DNA from 3 places in the uncultured Stenotrophomonas sp. genome. Region 2 is predicted to be linked to each of the others. Evidence: predicted binding sites of a transcription regulator. Region 2 holds the regulator's gene; each other region holds the start of a gene.
The links. Region 2 encodes HrcA, which represses chaperone genes, less so after heat shock. Its sites were predicted from a motif close to TTNGCACTCNNNNNNNNNGAGTGCNAA; they were not measured.
Positions count from the first base shown of each region.

Region 1 (6,178 bases), on a different contig from region 2:
CGTCGCGCGCCTGCGCGCGCTTCTCGCGGGACACCAGCGGCGCGATCACGTCACTGCGCCGGGCTGCATCGTCGGCGCTCGCGTTGACCTTGCCGGCCGGCAGCGCCAGCTTCACCCGGCGGGTCATCGGCGGATAGCAGATGCCGTCGGTCTGGCAGCCCTGGAAGGTGATCACCAGCGTGGCATCGGTGGCATCGGCCACGCTGCGGCGCAATGGCAGTTTGACGTCGGTCTGGTCGAAGTACACCGACACATCGCCGAAGTGTTCATCCCGATGCGCCTTGGCCGTTGGCCAGCGCGGCGTGTCGGCACGAATGCCGGGCGCGCCTTCCAGCTTCAGCGAGGTGCGGTCGCGGTACAGGTAGTAGCCGCGCGCCGGGCTGAAGCGCAGCAGCAGCGTGTTGCCGTCGCCGACGATGGCCTCGAAGCCGAAGGCACGCTCGGACGGCAGCGGCAGCGAGGCCGTGTTGGCAGCGCCGGGGAGGCGCAGGCCGGCGCCGGCGTCTGCACCGGACAGCGGGGCGGTAAAGGGCGACGTCGCCGCGCCGCCGAAGGCGGGGGTGACCGCGCTGTCGCCGCGCGCACCGCCGCCGGGCAGTTTCACCTGCAGGCTGCGCTTCTGCGGGGGATAGCACACGCCCGCATCGGCGCAGCCCTGGTAACGGACCTCCAGGGTGACCGTACCGGCATCGTCGGCGGCCTTGCCGGGCAGTACCGCCACCAGGCGCTCGCGATAGGTTTCCACCTCGCCGAAGAAATCGTCGTGGTGCTTTTCGCCCGCCGGCATCTGCAGCGCCTGCGCGCTGAACGCAGCATCGGTCTTGACCGTGGTGCGGTGGCGATAGAGGTAATAGCCCGGTGCGATCTTCCAGCTGATCTGGAGGGTGTCGCGGTCGCGTGCCTGTGCGCTCAGGGCAAAGGCTTCATCCACCGGCAGCAGGTCTTTTTCGCTGACGGCAAGCGCCGGCAGGGACACCACGAACAGCGCGCACAGCGCGGCAAAGCGACCAGACAGCGTCATCAATCATTTTCCTCTCGGGTCTGGGCCCGAATCCAATCCAGGTAGGCCGGCAGGCCAGCGCGGGTTTCGACCGCGATGCACTCGGGGAGTTCATACGGGTGCAGCACCTGCACGCGGGCGATGGCCGCATCCAGGCGGCTGCCGGTGGTCTTGATCACCAGTTGGACCTCGTGGTCTTCGGTGACCTCGCCCTGCCAGCGATAGGTCGAGTGCGCCCCGTCCAGCCGCGTCACGCACGCGGCCAGGCGTTCTTCCACCAGCGCCTGCGCCAGCCGCGCGGCGGTGGCGGTGTCGGGGCAGGTGGTGAAAAGCATGAATACGGAATCGGGGGTCGACATGACCGCCGAGTATAGAGATCGCAGACTGTCGATGCCGGCCGGTTCCGATGGAAACCGGCCGGATGGCGCGAACCCCGGTGGCGCCGGCGGGTGGCCGGCGCCCCGGATGACCGTAGCCCCGGCCGTTGGCCGGACCCCGGGATCCCTCAGTTCGCCAACTCGCAGGTCGCCGGCTTGGCCGACGTGAACAGCGCCGGGGTGGCCCATTCCGGGTGGTCGATGAACGGATTGCGATTCCCCTGGAAGCTGAAAACCACCTCGTTCCGGGCCTTTTCGGCCGCACTCGGCGGGTCGGCCAGGTGCCAGTCGATCAGCGTGGAGAGCAGGCCCATGTAGGCCGGCGAGGACGAGGTCTTGACGATCCGGCTGCGGTCGTCGGTCAGCTCCAGATCCGGTTCGGACTGCCCGGTGGCCGCATCCTTGCCGCCCTCATAACGGATCGCCATGTACATCACCGCACGCGCCATGTCGCCCTTGCGCTGGCCCCACACTTCGAAGGTGCCGGTATTGCCGTCCGGGCTTCGTACCCAGTTCGAGTTGCCCGGGTACCCACCGCTGCCACCGCCCTGGCCGTTGTTGTTTTCCGTGGCGCGCTCGCCGCAGCTGGCGTCGCATTTCGCGAACGGCTTGTTGCCACGGTCGGCGTTCCACTGGGTGTCGGACAAATACAGCATGTGCGTATCGGTGTAGGGCGCATACGGCAGGCCCTTGTCGCCGGTGGTGCTGGCAAAGCCCAGCGAGTTCGGCCAGGTGTGCTCGCGGTTGTAGGTCAGGCCGCTGCCGGTGCCCGCGCGGTCGCTGACCTTGGCGTAGCTGCGGTTGCGGTAAGCGTCCAGGATCCTGCCGCTGTTGTTGGGATCCTCGTCGGCGATCTCCAGGATCGTCCAGGTGCTGGTGCCGGAGCCACTGTAGGGGTAGGCGGTGTGGCCCTTGATGGTGGCGTGCAGCGAGCAGCGCAGCTGGCTGGGGCTGGAGGTGTTCACCTTCGAGTAGTAACTCCCCGGGTCCGGATCGGGGCCCGGATCGCCGCCACCGGCGGCGGCCACGTTGAACGCGATGCGGGTGTCGGCGGCCGGACGGGCGCCCTGCGCGTCCTTGATCCTGGCTGCACGGATGTCGAACCGGCATGCCTCGCCGGCGACCAGCGCGGTGTGGGTGGACAGGGTGAAGGTGGTGCCGCTGCCGGCATGGGTCAGCGGAATGCTGCCGGACTGGCCGCAGCTGAGTACGAAGGCACCGCTGCTGGCGGTGACGTTCTCGCTGAAGGTCACCGCCAGGTCGGCCGCGGCCGGGAACGTGGTGGCGCCCTGCTCCGGGGTGGTGGTGCGCACCGAGGGCGGCGTGTTCGGACCGGTGCCGCCACCGCTGCCGCCACCGCTGCCGCTGAAGGTCTGGCCGTGGTTGCAGGCGCCGAAGGTCTGCGCGGCGGATGCGGCCCAGGTGAAGTGGGCGTACTGGCTGCCGCTGCCGGTGAGCTGCAGCGAGGTGCCCGGCGCGGTGCTGTTGGTTTCGCTGACCGGGATGTTCTGGCTGGTCAGTCCGGCGGCCGGGCCCGCGGCGGCGGTGACGGTGCCTTCGTAACTGATGAACTGGACCACCTTGCCGCTGCCATCGACCAGCGCGATGCCGTCGTTGGCGCCGTTCTGCAGGCCATTGGTGGGGTAGGTGACCGTGGCGATGCGCGCGCTGCCGCAGCCGGCCGCGGTGCCGGCCGGCACCGGGTTGCTGGCATACACCGTGGCGGCCGACGGCGTGCTGCCGTTGTACAGGTAGAGCATGTAGCCGGTGAGGTCTTCGCCGCCGGTGGCGACCACTTCGATCGCTTCGCCGACGTCCCCGGCCGGAGTGCTGTCGTCGTAGTGCAGTTCATTGATGAATACGTCGGCCCGGGCCGGGCTGACCGCCAGCGCCAGCAGGCACCCCAGGGACAGTGGTGTGAGCAACCGCATCTACGTCTCCTTGTGATTGGGTTTTGCCGAGCGAATCTAGCTAATCCATATGACACATCTATCGATATGTCCGGTTGGACACGCCACACTGGGACGTGCGTCAAGATTTTGGCCAAAGACGCCGCCGTTACCCGGCATGCACGGGAATTTCCGCTTGCCCCCTTGAAAGGGCGGGGCAGGCCACCATCTCTGCCCTGTCCCGCACTGCGGGTTTTTTCGCGAGCGATGCTGGCAGTCACCCTGCGTGAGTGCTAACATCGCCGGACTTTTTCAGACCAATCAATAACTTAAGAGGTCCCGCATGAGCATCAAGCCGCTTCACGACCGCGTTGTGGTCAAGCCGATCGAAGCCGACGAAATTTCCGCCGGCGGCATCGTCATTCCGGACTCGGCCAAGGAAAAGTCGACCAAGGGTGAAGTCGTGGCCGTGGGCCCGGGCAAGCCGCTGGACAACGGCAACGTGCGCCAGCCGTCGCTGAAGGTCGGTGACAAGGTCATCTACGGCCAGTACGCCGGCAGCAGCTACAAGAGCGAAGGCGTGGAATACAAGGTCCTGCGCGAAGACGACATCCTCGCCATCATCGGCTGAGACGGCGTCGCTCGTTCAGCCGGGCCCGGCCCGGCTCTACCCATCCCCTATTGATTCAGCCACGCATGGCGTGGCTCTACAGAAAAGGTAATCGCAATGGCTGCCAAGGAAATTCGTTTCGGTGAAGACGCCCGTTCGCGCATGGTGCGCGGCGTCAACGTTCTCGCCAATGCCGTCAAGGCCACCCTGGGCCCGAAGGGCCGCAATGTCGTGCTCGAGAAGAGCTTCGGCGCCCCGACCATCACCAAGGACGGCGTGTCCGTCGCCAAGGAAATCGAACTGTCCGACAAGTTCGAGAACATGGGCGCGCAGATGGTGAAGGAAGTCGCCTCGCGTACCAACGACGACGCCGGCGACGGCACCACCACCGCCACCGTGCTGGCCCAGGCCCTGATCCGCGAAGGCGCCAAGGCCGTCGCCGCCGGCATGAACCCGATGGACCTCAAGCGCGGTATCGACAAGGCCGTCGTGGCCGCCGTCGCCGAGCTGAAGAACATCTCCAAGCCCACCGCTGACGACAAGGCCATTGCCCAGGTCGGCACGATCTCGGCCAACTCGGACGAGTCGATCGGCAACATCATCGCCGAAGCGATGAAGGAAGTCGGCAAGGAAGGCGTGATCACCGTTGAAGAAGGCTCGGGCCTGGAAAACGAGCTGGACGTGGTCAAGGGCATGCAGTTCGACCGCGGCTACCTGTCCCCGTACTTCATCAACAACCAGCAGTCGCAGACCGCCGACCTGGATGACCCGTACATCCTCCTGCACGACAAGAAGATCTCCAACGTGCGCGACCTGCTGCCGGTGCTGGAAGGCGTCGCCAAGGCCGGCAAGCCGCTGCTGATCGTGGCCGAGGAAGTCGAAGGCGAAGCGCTTGCCACCCTGGTGGTCAACACCATCCGTGGCATCGTCAAGGTCGTGGCCGTCAAGGCCCCGGGCTTCGGCGACCGTCGCAAGGCGATGCTGGAAGACATGGCCGTGCTGACCGGTGGCACCGTGATCTCCGAAGAGATCGGTCTGTCGCTGGAGAAGGCCACCATCAACGACCTGGGCCGCGCCAAGAAGGTGCAGGTTTCCAAGGAAAACACCACGATCATCGACGGCCTGGGCGACAAGGCAGCCGTGGAATCGCGCGTGGCCCGCATCAAGACCCAGATCGAAGACACCTCGTCCGACTACGACCGTGAAAAGCTGCAGGAACGCGTGGCCAAGCTGGCCGGCGGTGTGGCCGTGATCAAGGTCGGTGCCTCGACCGAAATCGAAATGAAGGAAAAGAAGGACCGCGTCGACGACGCCCTGCACGCTACCCGTGCAGCGGTCGAAGAAGGCGTGGTGCCGGGCGGCGGCGTTGCCCTGGTCCGTGCGGTCACCGCGCTGGCTGGCCTGAAGGGCGCCAACGAAGACCAGAACCACGGCATCCAGATCGCCCTGCGCGCGATGGAAGCGCCGCTGCGTGAAATCGTCGCCAATGCCGGCGAAGAGCCGTCCGTGATCGTGAACAAGGTCAAGGAAGGCACCGGCAGCTACGGCTACAACGCCGCCAACGGCGAGTTCGGCGACATGCTCGAGTTCGGCATCCTGGACCCGACCAAGGTGACCCGTTCGGCCCTGCAGAATGCGGCGTCCATCGCCGGCCTGATGATCACCACCGAAGCGATGGTGGCTGAAGCGCCGAAGAAGGACGAGCCGGCCATGGGCGGCGGCGGCATGGGCGGCATGGGTGGCATGGGCGGCATGGACTTCTAAGGTCCCCGCACACGCGACATCCTGTCGTGCTGTACATGAAGACCCCGCCGCAAGGCGGGGTTTTCTTTTGTCCGCTTGACGCCGCTACCGGACGAAGGTCTTGTTGCCGTATTCCCAGGTCCACGGCGCGCCGGTGTCGCCGAGCACGAAGCGCACCAGTGCCGGGAACGCCGCTTCCGCACGTACGTCGTTGCCCAGGATCACCACGCAGCGCTGGCCGCGTTCCACGCAGACCAGGGTGTTGCCCACCGCATCGTCGTGCCCGCCCTTGTAGAACGCGTGGCCCTGCGGCCCATCGAAGACCACCACTCCCAGGCCCGCGGCCAGGTCCGCGCGACGCCGCGACGGTGGCAGTTCATCCTGCAGCGTAGGGAACTGCGAGGCTGTGGTGATCGGCCACTGCGCGCGCACCAGCTCACGTCGCGATGCAGGCGAAAGGCCTTCACCGCTCACCAGCGCGGCGGCAAGCCGCGCGATATCGGTGATGGTGGTGTCCATCGAACCCGCCGCCCGCACACGGCTGCGTTCGTCATGCGGT
Region 1 covers NZ_CAUQPH010000096.1:108-6,285, forward strand. Annotated here, with positions in the region: partial or broken gene RWO33_RS14720 (protein-disulfide reductase DsbD domain-containing protein) at 1-1,024, opposite strand, end outside; gene cutA (divalent-cation tolerance protein CutA) at 1,021-1,359, opposite strand; gene RWO33_RS14730 (endonuclease) at 1,506-3,308, opposite strand; gene RWO33_RS14735 (co-chaperone GroES) at 3,610-3,897, shown strand; gene groL (chaperonin GroEL) at 3,994-5,640, shown strand; gene RWO33_RS14745 (serine hydrolase domain-containing protein) at 5,725-6,178, opposite strand, start outside.
Region 1: RWO33_RS14735 (co-chaperone GroES) is a predicted target of HrcA. The motif match lies at 3,537-3,563, and genes of this name have one in related genera.

Region 2 (6,178 bases):
CGGCCTGCGGGTGCTGGCCGACCTGGATGAAGCCGAACGCTGTGCCAGCGCCCATGCCGAGCCGCGCGGGCGGCTGCGGGTGAATGCGAATGTGCCGTTCGGGCACCACTTCCTGCTGCCGCTGCTGCCCGCCTTCCTGGCCCGGCACCCGCAGGTGGCGGTGGACCTGGTGTTGACCGACGAAGTGATCGACCTGCTGGAGCAGCGCACCGACGTAGCGGTGCGCGCCGGGCCGTTGAAAAGCTCCAGCCTGGTGGCGCGGCGCCTGGGCGCGACGCGGATGATGATCGTGGCCGCGCCGGCCTATGCGGCACGCCACGGCCTGCCGGACGACGCCACGGCGCTGCTGGGGCACAACCGGCTGGATATCGGGCACGCCCGTGCGCAGTCGGGCTGGCCGGTGCTGCAGCAGGGGCAGGTCGAGGTGGTGCCGCCGGGTGGCAATGCGCGCGCCAGCGATGGCGAAGCGGTGCGGCGCCTGGCGGTGGCCGGGTTGGGGCTGGCCCGGTTGGCCCCGTTCCAGGTGCAGGCCGACCTCGCCGCCGGGCGGCTGCTGCCAGTCCTGGAGCATGCCAACCCCGGCGACCTGGAGGACGTGCATGCGGTGTTCGTGGGGCAGGGCGGTTACCTGCCGCTGCGGGTGCGGGCGTTGCTGGATTTCCTGGTGGAAAACGTGGACCTGGGCAGGCCGGTGGCCTGACCGGTACATGTCATCGGCAGGTGCCTGCGCCCCCAGCCACGCAGGGCGTGGCTCTACGTTTCCTGCAGCAGTTTGCGTGCGGCTGCGCGGGCTTCCTTGCTGACCTCCACGCCGCCGAGCATACGCGCCAGTTCTTCCTCGCGGGCACGCGTGTCCAGCTTTTCCACCGCGCTCTGGGTCATGCCGTCCACCGGTGCCTTGCTGACCCGGTAATGCGCGTGGCCCTTGGAGGCGACCTGCGGCAGGTGGGTGACACACAGCACCTGGCGCTTTTCGCCAAGCGCACGCAGCTTCTGGCCGACGATGTCGGCCACCGCGCCGCCGATGCCGGAGTCGACTTCGTCGAACACCATGGTCGGTACCGCATCCAGGCCCAGCGCCGCGACTTCGATGGCCAGCGAAATGCGCGACAGCTCGCCGCCGGAGGCGACCTTGCGCAGGGCGCGCGGCGGTTGCCCGGCATTGGCGGCGACCAGGAATTCGACCCGCTCGGCGCCGTTCGGGTCCGGCCGGCCGGCCGCGTGCGGTTCCAGTTCGATCAGGAACTGGCCGCCACCCATGCCCAGCTCGCCGATCAGCGTCGTCGTGGTGTCGGACAGGGCCTTGGCCGCCTGGGTACGGCTGGCGCTCAACGTTGCCGCCACCGCCTGCCACTGGGCGGCGGCGCGGTCGATCTCGCCGGCCAGCGCCTGCAGGCGCACGTCGGCGCCCCGCAGCTGCTCCACTTCGGCTTCCATCGCGTCGCGCTGCTCGGCCAGCGCTTCCATCGGCACCCGATGCTTGCGCGCCAGGTCATGCAGGCGGCCCAGCCGGCGTTCGATGTCCTCGAACTGCTCCGGGTCGGCGTCCAGGTCGTCGTGCACGCGGTCCAGCAGGGCCAGGGCCTCGTGCAGCTGGATGACCGCGCTGTCCAGCAGCGCGTCCACCTCGCCGAGGCGGGCGTCGTGTTCGGCCACGCGCGACAGGTCGTGGCGGGTCTGCTGCAGCAGCTGCAGCACCGACACCTCGTCGTCGCCATTGAGCCGGGCGGCGGCCACGTCGCAGGCGCTGACCAGCGCCCCGGCGTGGGCCTGGCGGCGGTGGCTGCTGCCCAGTGCGACGATCGAGGCCGGCTCGAGGTCTTCGCGCTGCAGCTCGCCCAGCTGGTGTTCCAGGAAGCCGATGCGGTCGCTGACATCGCCCTGGCGCGACAGCGCCTCGGCTTCGTCCACCAGCGCCTGCCAGCGCGTGGCGGCCTGGCGCACCTGGGCGCGCTCGGCGTCGTTGCGCGCAAAGGCGTCCAGCAGGGCCAGCTGCGACGGCCGCGCCAGCAGCGCCTGCTGCTCGTGCTGGCCGTGGATTTCGACCAGCATGCCGGCCAGTTCGGTCAGCTGCGAGAGGGTGACCGGGCGCCCGTTGATCCAGGCCCGCGAACCGCCGTCGGCACGGATGATCCGGCGCAGCTGGCACTGTTCGTCATCGTCCAGTTCGTTCTCGCGCAGCCAGCGCCGCGCCGGGGCATCGTCGGCGGGCGCGAACTCGGCCGACAGTTCGGCGCGTGCCGCACCGTGGCGGACCACGCCGCTGTCGGCGCGCAGCCCGGACAGGAAGCCCAGCGCGTCGACCATCAGCGACTTGCCTGCGCCGGTCTCGCCGGAAACCACGGTCATGCCCGCGCCGAACTCCAGTTCGGTGGCGCGGACCACGGCAAAATCCTTGATCGATAGATGTCTGAGCATGGTGTTGGGTTCTCGAGCCGCGCAACGCTAGCATGGGCGGGGGGCAGCTCCAATCGGCAATTCCCGATCCCTTGCCGGGCGGTGGCCTGCCATTATCCAATGTCGCGTCTCACAGGTTGATTCCATGCACCCCTCCGCGCCCCATCTCGCCCCGCGCGCCCGCCACCTGCTGCGGACGCTGATCGCGCGCCATATCCAGGACGGCGAACCGGTCGGGTCGCAGACCCTGGCCCGGCTGGCCGGGCTGGACGTGAGCCCGGCCACCATCCGCAACATCCTCGGCGACCTGGAGGATCTGGGCCTGCTCAGCTCGGCGCACGTCTCGGCCGGGCGCGTGCCCACCGCGCACGGCTACCGGGTGTTCGTGGACAGCCTGGTCAAGATGCAGCCCCCGGGCGAGGGCGAGCTGACCCGCCTGCGCAGCGAGCTGTCCACCGGGGCGGGCACCCAGGCCCTGCTCGGCAGCGCGTCGGAACTGCTGTCGGCGATGAGTCATTTCGTCGGCGTGGTCGGCGCGCCGCGGCGTGAACAGTTCGCCTTCCGGCACATCGATTTCGTGGCGCTGGATGCGCGCCGGGTATTGGCCATCCTGGTGTTCGCCGACAACGAGGTGCAGAACCGGGTGATCGAACCGCGGCGCAGCTGGGAGCCGGCCGAGCTGGAGCAGGTCGCCAACTATCTCAACGCGCACTGTGCCGGCCGCCCGCTGGCCGAGATCCGCTCGCGGCTGCTGGTGGAGCTGCGCGAGGCGCGTTCGGAAATGGAACAGCTGCTGGCGCACAGCGTGGAACTGGCCGAGCAGGCCATGGCGCCGCCGGCCGACGACATGGTGCTGGCCGGGCAGACCCGGCTGATGGGGGTGCAGGACCTGTCCGACCTGGACCGGCTGCGTGAGCTGTTCGACCTGTTCGCCAGCAAGCGCGAGATCCTGCAGCTGCTGGAGCGCACCATCCAGGCCCCGGGCGTGCGCATCTTCATCGGCGAGGAGACCGGGGTGATGCCGCTGGAGAACATCTCGCTGGTCACCGCGCCGTACTCCGCCGGCGGCCAGGTGCTGGGCGTGCTGGGGGTGATCGGGCCGAAGCGGATGGCCTATGACCGCATGATCCCGCTGGTGGAGGCTACCGCGCAGGTGCTGGGCGCGGCGCTGGATGTGCCGGCCGGGGGCGGATTGTCCCGGGATCGCACATAACGCGCGCCCTGGCTCTTGAATCGGGTCCGGCCGCCCACATAGGGGTGGGTGGAGGCGGAGAGTCACCGCCAAGGATCCGGAAATGAACCAAGATCAGCCTGATATCGCATCCCAGACCCCGGCCGGCGACGCCGCCGCGGGTGACACCCTGCAGCAGCAGCTCGACGCCCTGCACAACGAAGTGGCGCTGCTCCGGTCCGAGTCGCTGCGTGAGCGCGCCGACCTGGACAACCAGCGCAAGCGCGTGGCCCGCGACGTCGAACAGGCGCGCCGCTTCGCCAATGAAAAGCTGCTGGGCGAACTGCTGCCGGTGTTCGACAGCCTGGACGCCGGCCTGAATGCCGCCGGCGCCGAGCCGAGCCCGCTGCGCGAAGGCCTGGAGCTGACCTACAAGCAACTGCTCAAAGTCGCCGCCGACAACGGCCTGACCCTGCTCGACCCGACCGGCCAGACCTTCAACCCGGAGCACCACCAGGCGATCAGCCAGGTCGACGCCCCCGGCGCCGCCCCCGGCAGCGTGGTGCAGGTGTTCCAGAAGGGCTACCTGCTCAACGACCGCCTGCTGCGCCCGGCCCTGGTCGTGGTCGCGCGGGACTGACCTGAACGCGTTTCGCCACGATCGGACACTGTGTTCGACAGGTGGCTTGAAAGTGACAGCAGCGTCCCACACATCCCATTCATAACCCGGCAGCAGCCGGATGTTTCCCACATTTCAGGAGTCTCCCCCATGGGCAAGATCATTGGTATCGACCTCGGCACCACCAACTCGTGCGTGGCGATCATGGACGGCGGCAAGGCCCGCGTCATCGAAAATGCGGAGGGCGACCGCACCACGCCTTCCATCGTCGCCTACACCAAGGACGGCGAAGTGCTGGTCGGTGCCTCGGCCAAGCGCCAGGCCGTGACCAACCCGAAGAACACCTTCTACGCCGTCAAGCGCCTGATCGGCCGCAAGTTCACCGACGCTGAAGTCCAGAAGGACATCGCGCACGTGCCTTACGGCATCCTGGCCCACGACAATGGCGACGCCTGGGTGCAGACCAGCGACGGCAAGAAGATGGCGCCGCAGGAAATCTCCGCCCGCGTGCTGGAGAAGATGAAGAAGACCGCCGAAGCGTTCCTGGGTGAGACCGTCACCGAGGCCGTGATCACCGTGCCGGCCTACTTCAACGACAGCCAGCGCCAGGCGACCAAGGACGCCGGCCGCATCGCGGGCCTGGAAGTCAAGCGCATCATCAACGAGCCGACCGCTGCTGCCCTGGCCTATGGCCTGGACAAGGGCGACGGCAAGGACCGCAAGATCGTCGTGTACGACCTGGGCGGCGGCACCTTCGACGTGTCGATCATTGAAATCGCCAACGTCGACGGTGAGAAGCAGTTCGAAGTGCTGGCCACCAACGGCGACACCTTCCTGGGCGGCGAAGACTTCGACAACCGCGTCATCGAATACCTGGTGGACGAGTTCAACAAGGACCAGGGCATCGACCTGCGCAAGGATCCGCTGGCCCTGCAGCGCCTGAAGGACGCCGCCGAGCGCGCCAAGATCGAGCTGTCGACCAGCCAGCAGACCGAAGTGAACCTGCCGTACGTCACCGCCGATGCCTCCGGTCCGAAGCACCTGAACATCAAGCTCACCCGCGCCAAGCTGGAAGCGCTGGTCGAAGACCTGATCAAGAAGTCGATCGAACCGTGCCGCATCGCGCTGAACGATGCCGGCCTGCGCTCGAGCGACATCAGCGAAGTGATCCTGGTCGGCGGCCAGACCCGCATGCCGAAGGTGCAGCAGGCCGTGACCGAGTTCTTCGGCAAGGAACCGCGCAAGGACGTCAACCCGGACGAAGCCGTGGCGCTGGGTGCGGCGATCCAGGGCGGCGTGCTCGGCGGCGACGTCAAGGACGTGCTGCTGCTGGACGTGACCCCGCTGTCGCTGGGCATCGAAACCATGGGTGGCGTGTTCACCAAGATCATCGAAAAGAACACCACCATCCCGACCAAGGCCTCGCAGGTGTTCTCCACCGCCGAGGACAACCAGTCGGCGGTGACCGTGCACGTGCTGCAGGGTGAGCGCGAACAGGCCCGCTATAACAAGTCGCTGGCCAAGTTCGACCTGTCCGGCATCGAGCCGGCCCCGCGCGGCCTGCCGCAGGTGGAAGTGTCCTTCGACATCGACGCCAACGGCATCCTGCACGTGTCGGCCAAGGACAAGAAGACCAACAAGGAACAGAAGGTCGAGATCAAGGCCGGTTCGGGCCTGTCCGAGGACGAGATCGCGCGCATGGTCGCCGACGCCGAAGCCAACCGCGAAGAAGACAAGAAGTTCCATGAGCTGGTCCAGGCCCGCAACCAGGCCGACGCGCTGATCCACGGTACCCGTACCGCGATCACCGAACACGGCAGCAAGGTCGGTGGCGACGTCATCGGCAAGGTCGAGGCGGCCCTGGCCGACCTGGAAACGGCGATGAAGGGCGACGACAAGGCACAGATCGAAGCCAAGTCGAAGACGCTGGAAGAAGCCGGCCAGGCGCTGTTCGCGGCCGCTGCCGCGGGCGAGCAGGGTGGTGGCGCTCC
Region 2 covers NZ_CAUQPH010000015.1:40,199-46,376, forward strand. Annotated here, with positions in the region: gene RWO33_RS05135 (LysR family transcriptional regulator) at 1-700, shown strand, start outside; gene recN (DNA repair protein RecN) at 754-2,418, opposite strand; gene hrcA (heat-inducible transcriptional repressor HrcA) at 2,543-3,610, shown strand; gene grpE (nucleotide exchange factor GrpE) at 3,693-4,208, shown strand; gene dnaK (molecular chaperone DnaK) at 4,338-6,178, shown strand, end outside.

Region 3 (6,178 bases), on a different contig from region 2:
CTGGAACGTGGCCAAGTTCGTGAAGTCCAACGCGATCGTCTACGCCAGGGACAACCGCACCATCGGGGTCGGCGCCGGGCAGATGAGCCGCGTGTATTCGGCCCGCATCGCCGGCATCAAGGCCGCCGACGCGAACCTGGTGGTCGAAGGTTCGGTGATGGCGTCCGATGCGTTCTTCCCGTTCCGCGACGGCATCGACGCCGCTGCCGACGCCGGCATCAAGGCGGTGATCCAGCCGGGTGGTTCGATGCGCGACGCCGAGGTGATTGCTGCGGCCGACGAACACGGCCTGGCGATGGTGTTTACCGGCGTGCGTCACTTCCGGCATTGATTGTTCGGCGTAAGGTGGGGGCCGACCAGGCGTCGGCGCCTGCTGACAGGTTCTGACCGGAGCTGGAGGGTGATCGCATGACCGACAACCATGGCGAGCTGATTCTGTACCGCACCGATGACGGTCGGACGGAAGTTCATCTGCGCGCCGCGGAAGGTACGGTCTGGCTGACGCAGGCAGAAATGGCGGCTTTGTTCCAGACCACGCCCCAGAACATCACCCAGCACATCCAGTCAGTCTACGATGACGCTGAGATTGAAGAGTCGGCAACGTGTAAGGATTACTTACAGGTTCGACAGGAAGGGACCCGCGAGGTGCGGCGTACCGTGAAGACCTATCGGCTAGAACTCATCATGGCGGTGGGGTTCCGCGTGCGATCACCACGAGGCGCGCAGTTTCGCCGTTGGGCAGCGGAGGGCCTGTCGCAGTACCTGGTCAAAGGCTTCCTGCTCAACGACGAACGACTCAAGGACGCCGAGCGCGCGGACTACTTCAAGGAACTGCTGCTCCGCATCCGCGACATCCGAAGCTCGGAGAAGCGGTTCTATCAGACGCTGCGTGATCTGTTCAAAGCCAGCAGCAGCGATTACGACGGCACGGCAGCAACAGCGAAGACGTTCTTCGCCAGCATCCAGAACAAGCTGGTCTTCGCCATTACCGGCCGCACCGCTGCGCAGCTGATTGTCGAGCGTGCCGATCCCGACGTGCCTCACATGGGCCTGACGAACTGGTTGGGCGACAAGCCCCGCAAGTCCGACGCGGTCGTGTCAAAGAACTACCTGACGCAGAGGGAACTCGATCAGCTGAACCGGCTGGTCACCATGTTCCTCGACTTCGCAGAAGACCGTGCCGAGCGTCGCATCGAAACCCGGATGGACGACTGGATCACGCAGACCGACCGTTTCCTGGACTTCAACGAACGCGCTGTGCTCAACGGTCCGGGCCGCATCTCGAATCAGCAGATGGAGTTGATCATCGCGGAGCGCCGCGTAGCGGACGGAATCACATCTGAGCGCGAGGCCGAGGTCGACATGCGGCAGTTGCAAACAGAAGCCAAGCGTCTCGCCTCCGCCGTGAAGCAGGACTGACCGGTTCCAACCTTATTTTCTTACTGTCATCCCAGGAACGCCCTAATGAAAATCCTCGTCATCGGCTCCGGCGGCCGTGAACATGCCCTGGCCTGGAAGCTGGCCCAGTCGTCACGTGTCAGCGAGGTGCTGGTTGCACCGGGCAACGCGGGCACCGCCACCGAGGCCGGCTGCCGCAACGTGCCGGTGAAAGTCACTGACCTGGACGGGCTGCTGGCGTTGGTGCAGGCGGAAGGCATCGAGCTCACCGTGGTCGGGCCGGAAGTGCCGCTGGTGGCCGGCGTGGTGGATCGCTTCCGCGCTGCGGGCCACCGCATCTTCGGGCCGACCGCGAAGGCAGCGCAGCTGGAAGGCAGCAAGGCCTACGCCAAGGACTTCCTGGCCCGCCACGGCATCCCCACCGCGTTCTATGCCGTGCATACCGAGGTGGACGCAGCGCTGGCCTACGTCCGCGACAAGGGCGCACCGATCGTGGTCAAGGCCGATGGGCTGGCGGCGGGCAAGGGCGTGATCGTGGCGATGACGCAGCAGGAGGCCGAAGACGCCGTGCGCGACATGTTGTCGGGCAACGCGTTTGGTGATGCCGGCGCGCGCGTGGTTATCGAGGAATTCCTCGATGGCGAGGAAGCCAGCTTCATCTCGATGGTCGATGGCACCACGGCGCTGCCGATGGCTACCTCGCAGGACCACAAGCGCGTGGGCGACGGCGATACCGGCCCGAACACCGGCGGCATGGGCGCGTACTCACCTGCACCGGTGGTCACCGACGAGGTACACGCACGGGTCATGCGCGAGGTGGTGAACCCCACCGTGCAGGGCATGATCGCCGACGGCATTCCGTTCACCGGGTTCCTCTACGCCGGCCTCATGATCGATGCCAGCGGCGCGCCGAAGGTGATCGAATTCAACGTGCGCTTCGGCGATCCCGAAACCCAGCCGGTGATGCTGCGGCTGCAGTCGGATCTGGTGGAACTGGTCGAAGCAGCGATCGATGCACGCCTGCATGAAGTAGAAGCGCAGTGGGACCCGCGCCCCTCGCTGGGCGTGGTGATGGCGGCGGCGCCCTACCCGGAAACGCCGATGACCGGTGATGTGATTCACGGGCTGGACCAGGTGCCGTCTACGGCCAAGGTGTTCCACGCCGGCACCACACTGGACGCGCAGGGCCAGGTGCTCAGCGCGGGTGGGCGTGTGTTGTGCGTGGCAGCGCTGGGCGACAGCGTGGCCGATGCGCAGGCCAATGCGTATGCGGGCGTGGCGAAGGTGACGTGGGAGCACGAGTTCCACCGCAACGACATCGGCTGGCGAGCGATCGCGCGCGAGACGGCGTAAGAGCAGCCGACTAACAGTCGGCTCTACCTTGGCGGTAGGTGCCCACCGTTGGTGGGCACGCCTCTGCCGCAACAAAAAACCCGGCGATGCCGGGTTTTCTGTCTGCTGCGTTTGCTGCCGCGTTAGGCGGTGAACAACGCCTTCATCTTCTTCAGCGCGTTCGCTTCGACCTGACGGATGCGTTCGGCGGACACGCCGTACTCATCGGCCAGCTCCTGCAGCGTCACCTTGCTGTCGGCGTCCAGCCAGCGGCGACGGATGATGTCGCGCGAGCGGGCGTCGAGCTCGGCCAGGCCTTCGCGCAGCAGCTGCAGCTGGTTGTCTTCGCTGTCGGCACGCTCGTAGGCCATCGACGGATCTTCGTCGTTGGCGACCAGGAACGCAGCCGGCGATGGCGGCGCGTGATCGTTGTCGTCATCGCTGGGCGCATCGAAACCGATATCGCGGCCGGACAGGCGCGATTCCATCTCGAGCACTTCGCGCTCGGACACGTTGAGGTCCTTGGCGACGGCGGTGACTTCAGCCGCGTTCAACCAGCCGAGGCGGGTCTTGGACTTGCGCAGGTTGAAGAACAGCTTGCGCTGCGCCTTGGTCGTGGCGACCTTGACGATGCGCCAGTTCTTCAGGATGAACTCGTGCATTTCGGCACGGATCCAGTGCACAGCGAAAGACACCAGGCGAACGCCCATGTCCGGATCGAAGCGCTTCACGGCCTTCATCAGGCCGATGTTGCCTTCCTGGATCAGGTCGCCCAGCTGTAGGCCATAGCCGTTATAGCCACGGGCCACGTGCACCACGAAGCGCAGGTGGGAATGGACCAGCTCGCGCGCGGCGTCCAGGTCCTGCTCGTCGCGGAAGCGGCGGGCCAGGTCCTGTTCGTCATCGACCGTCAACACCGGGATCTGGTGCACGGCGCCGATGTAGGCGTCCAGCGAACCGAGCGCACTGGGAATCGGGAGATTGTTTGCCACAAGGGCAGTAGACATGTTCTGGCTCATAGGGGTCATCTTATCAGTCCTGTATTTGGACTGCTGACAGTTCAAAAAGTTCCAGCGTTCCGCAGGTGAAACGCTGACGCAGATCAGGCCCCTAACGTACCGCGAAATGGTGACAGTTGCGAGTTGCCGCCCCTCGTCGCAATTTCACTATAAATCAATACGATACGGGCCAAAATGTCACCACCACGTCGTTTTGGGCAGGACAATCCCACAAAGATCGGCCCATTCAGGATGAAAATGTTGCCAGGCATTCAGCCGAAGCGCCGGCAGAGCTGAACGGTAGCCCAAAATCCCGGCGTCGGACGGTGCCAGCCAGGCATGGCCTGGCTCTACGCGGCAGGGAGTTCCGCACGAATGAGCAGCCCAAAAGCCCGGATGCCACGTGCGCCCGCAAGAGCAGCCAGGCAGGGCCTGGCTCTACGCCGCGCCTCCCCACACCCCACAGTAATGCCACCGAAGCCGACCTCGGAAGCCGCAATGCCCGGTAGTGCCACGCCTTGCGTGGCAGGCCAGACAATTCCGAAGCCGGAAACACGCCTTGCGTGGCAGGCCAGACAATTCCGAAGCCGGAAACACGCCTTGCGTGGCAAGCCAGCCAATTCCGAAGCCGGGAATACCCCATGCGTGGCAGGCCAGACAATACCGAATCCTAGTAATACCCCGAAAGATTCAAGAAGAACCCCTTCGCCTCATACCGCAACTCAGTCAGGTCATCACTGAACTCGGTGAAGTTGTACCCCGCACCAATCTTGAAGTTCTGCCCCACCTGGCGGTCCACGCCCACCAGCCAGCCTTTCTTGTCGCCGCCCTCGCGCACGTCCAGCCAGCGGTACTCGCCCATGGCCTCCCACTGCGCGAACAACCGGTAGCGCAGCTGCAACGCCGAGAAGTTGACCCGGCTGTCCAGCCATGCGCCCTCGCCGCGCCCGGTGCGGTAGTCGCCCCAGCGCCCCGCAAGCTTGGCGGCGACCTCCCAGCGGTCGCTCACCTGCATCACCCCTTCGAACGAGACGATCTGCGACTTCTGGTCGTACACGTTGCCGCCCTCCTGCCCCAGCGACGCCACGTCATACAGATAGGTGTACTTGCCGAACGCCGCCCATCGGGTGTTGTCGTGCGGCCGCCAGGCAAAGCCCAGGTTCGACTCCACCAGCTTGGCGTCGGCCAGCGGGTTGCGCCTGTCATCGGTGTCGGCGTAGTTGGCGCGCAGGGCGATGCGCCAGTCTTCGTTGACCTTGTACAGCAGCCGGTTGGTGGTCACCCACTGGCGGCGGTCTTCGGCCCCTTCGTCGCGGCGGTATTCCAGCTTGCTGGTCCACTGCGTGTCGGCATCGGTGCGGCCGCCGTTGACGCTGTAGGCGCGGCGATCGACGCGGCCGGTGGTGGCGTCCAGTTCGCCGTCCATCACCGTGAAGCCCAGCGTCCAGCCCTGCGCCGGATAGAAGTCCATGCCAAAGGTATGCACCAGCCCCGCGCTGTCGTCGCGGCGGTCCTTCAGGTACTGGCTTTCATTGAACACGTTGACCTGGCTGCTCAGGCGCCAGCGCTGTCCCAGGGTCCAGCCCGACTGCAGCCCGGTGTCGTACAGCGGGTCGGTAGTGGTCCGGTCGGTGCTGTAGCTGTAGTTGCCGTAGAAGCTGTGCTCGGGCGTCATCCAGTACTCGCCTTCGAGCTTCGCGCCGTCGCCGCGGCTGCCGCTGCTCACTTCCGCGCCCAGGCTGGAGCGGTTGCCGAACAGGTAGCGCGCCCCCAGCGTGGCCAGGTCGTTTTCTTCGTAGGCGCCGCCGTCGTCGTCCACGGTCAGCTGCCCTACCCCGTACAGCTCCCACTTGGCGCCCAGCCGCTGCCGATAACTCAACGCGGCCAGCGTGCCATCCACGTCGGTGCCGGCATTCTCTTCGCGCACCCGGCGCAGTTCGGCGCCCAGCTGGCCATCGTTGCCCAGCCGCCAGTCCATGGTCAGCTGCGACTGCTCCACGGCCACCTCGCCACGCTCGGCACGGCTGTGCCGACCGTAGAGGCTCAGGTTGTCGGTGAAATAGCCCAGGAATTCGGCACCGTATTCTTCCAGTGCCAGCCCGCTGTCCATGCGTGACACCGAGAAGCCGGCGTCCACGTCACGCCACCACGCGCCCATGCTCCAGTCCTGTTTCGTCCAGCCCAGCTCGCGCAGGTTGGCGCGCGCTTCCACCGCGCGAGCATCGCCCTTGCGGTCGCCGCTGACCGGATTGCGCTGGATGAAGCTCAGGCCGCCGTTGTCCGAATAGAAGATCGGTGCGGCGGTGGCCTCGGTGCGGGTCTGCTCCAGCTTCAGGTAGGTGCCACGGCCGGCCTGCAGGGTGAGGTCGGCGCCCATCAGGCTGTAGTCGTCGCCACTGCGGTTTTCGTCGACGTAGGTACCGCCGACCGCCACGTGGTCGCCGAACCAC
Region 3 covers NZ_CAUQPH010000045.1:19,431-25,608, reverse strand. Annotated here, with positions in the region: gene purH (bifunctional phosphoribosylaminoimidazolecarboxamide formyltransferase/IMP cyclohydrolase) at 1-331, shown strand, start outside; gene rhuM (RhuM family protein) at 409-1,419, shown strand; gene purD (phosphoribosylamine--glycine ligase) at 1,465-2,751, shown strand; gene rpoH (RNA polymerase sigma factor RpoH) at 2,874-3,749, opposite strand; gene RWO33_RS10310 (hypothetical protein) at 4,399-6,178, opposite strand, start outside.
Region 3: rpoH (RNA polymerase sigma factor RpoH) is a predicted target of HrcA. The motif match lies at 3,760-3,786, and genes of this name have one in related genera.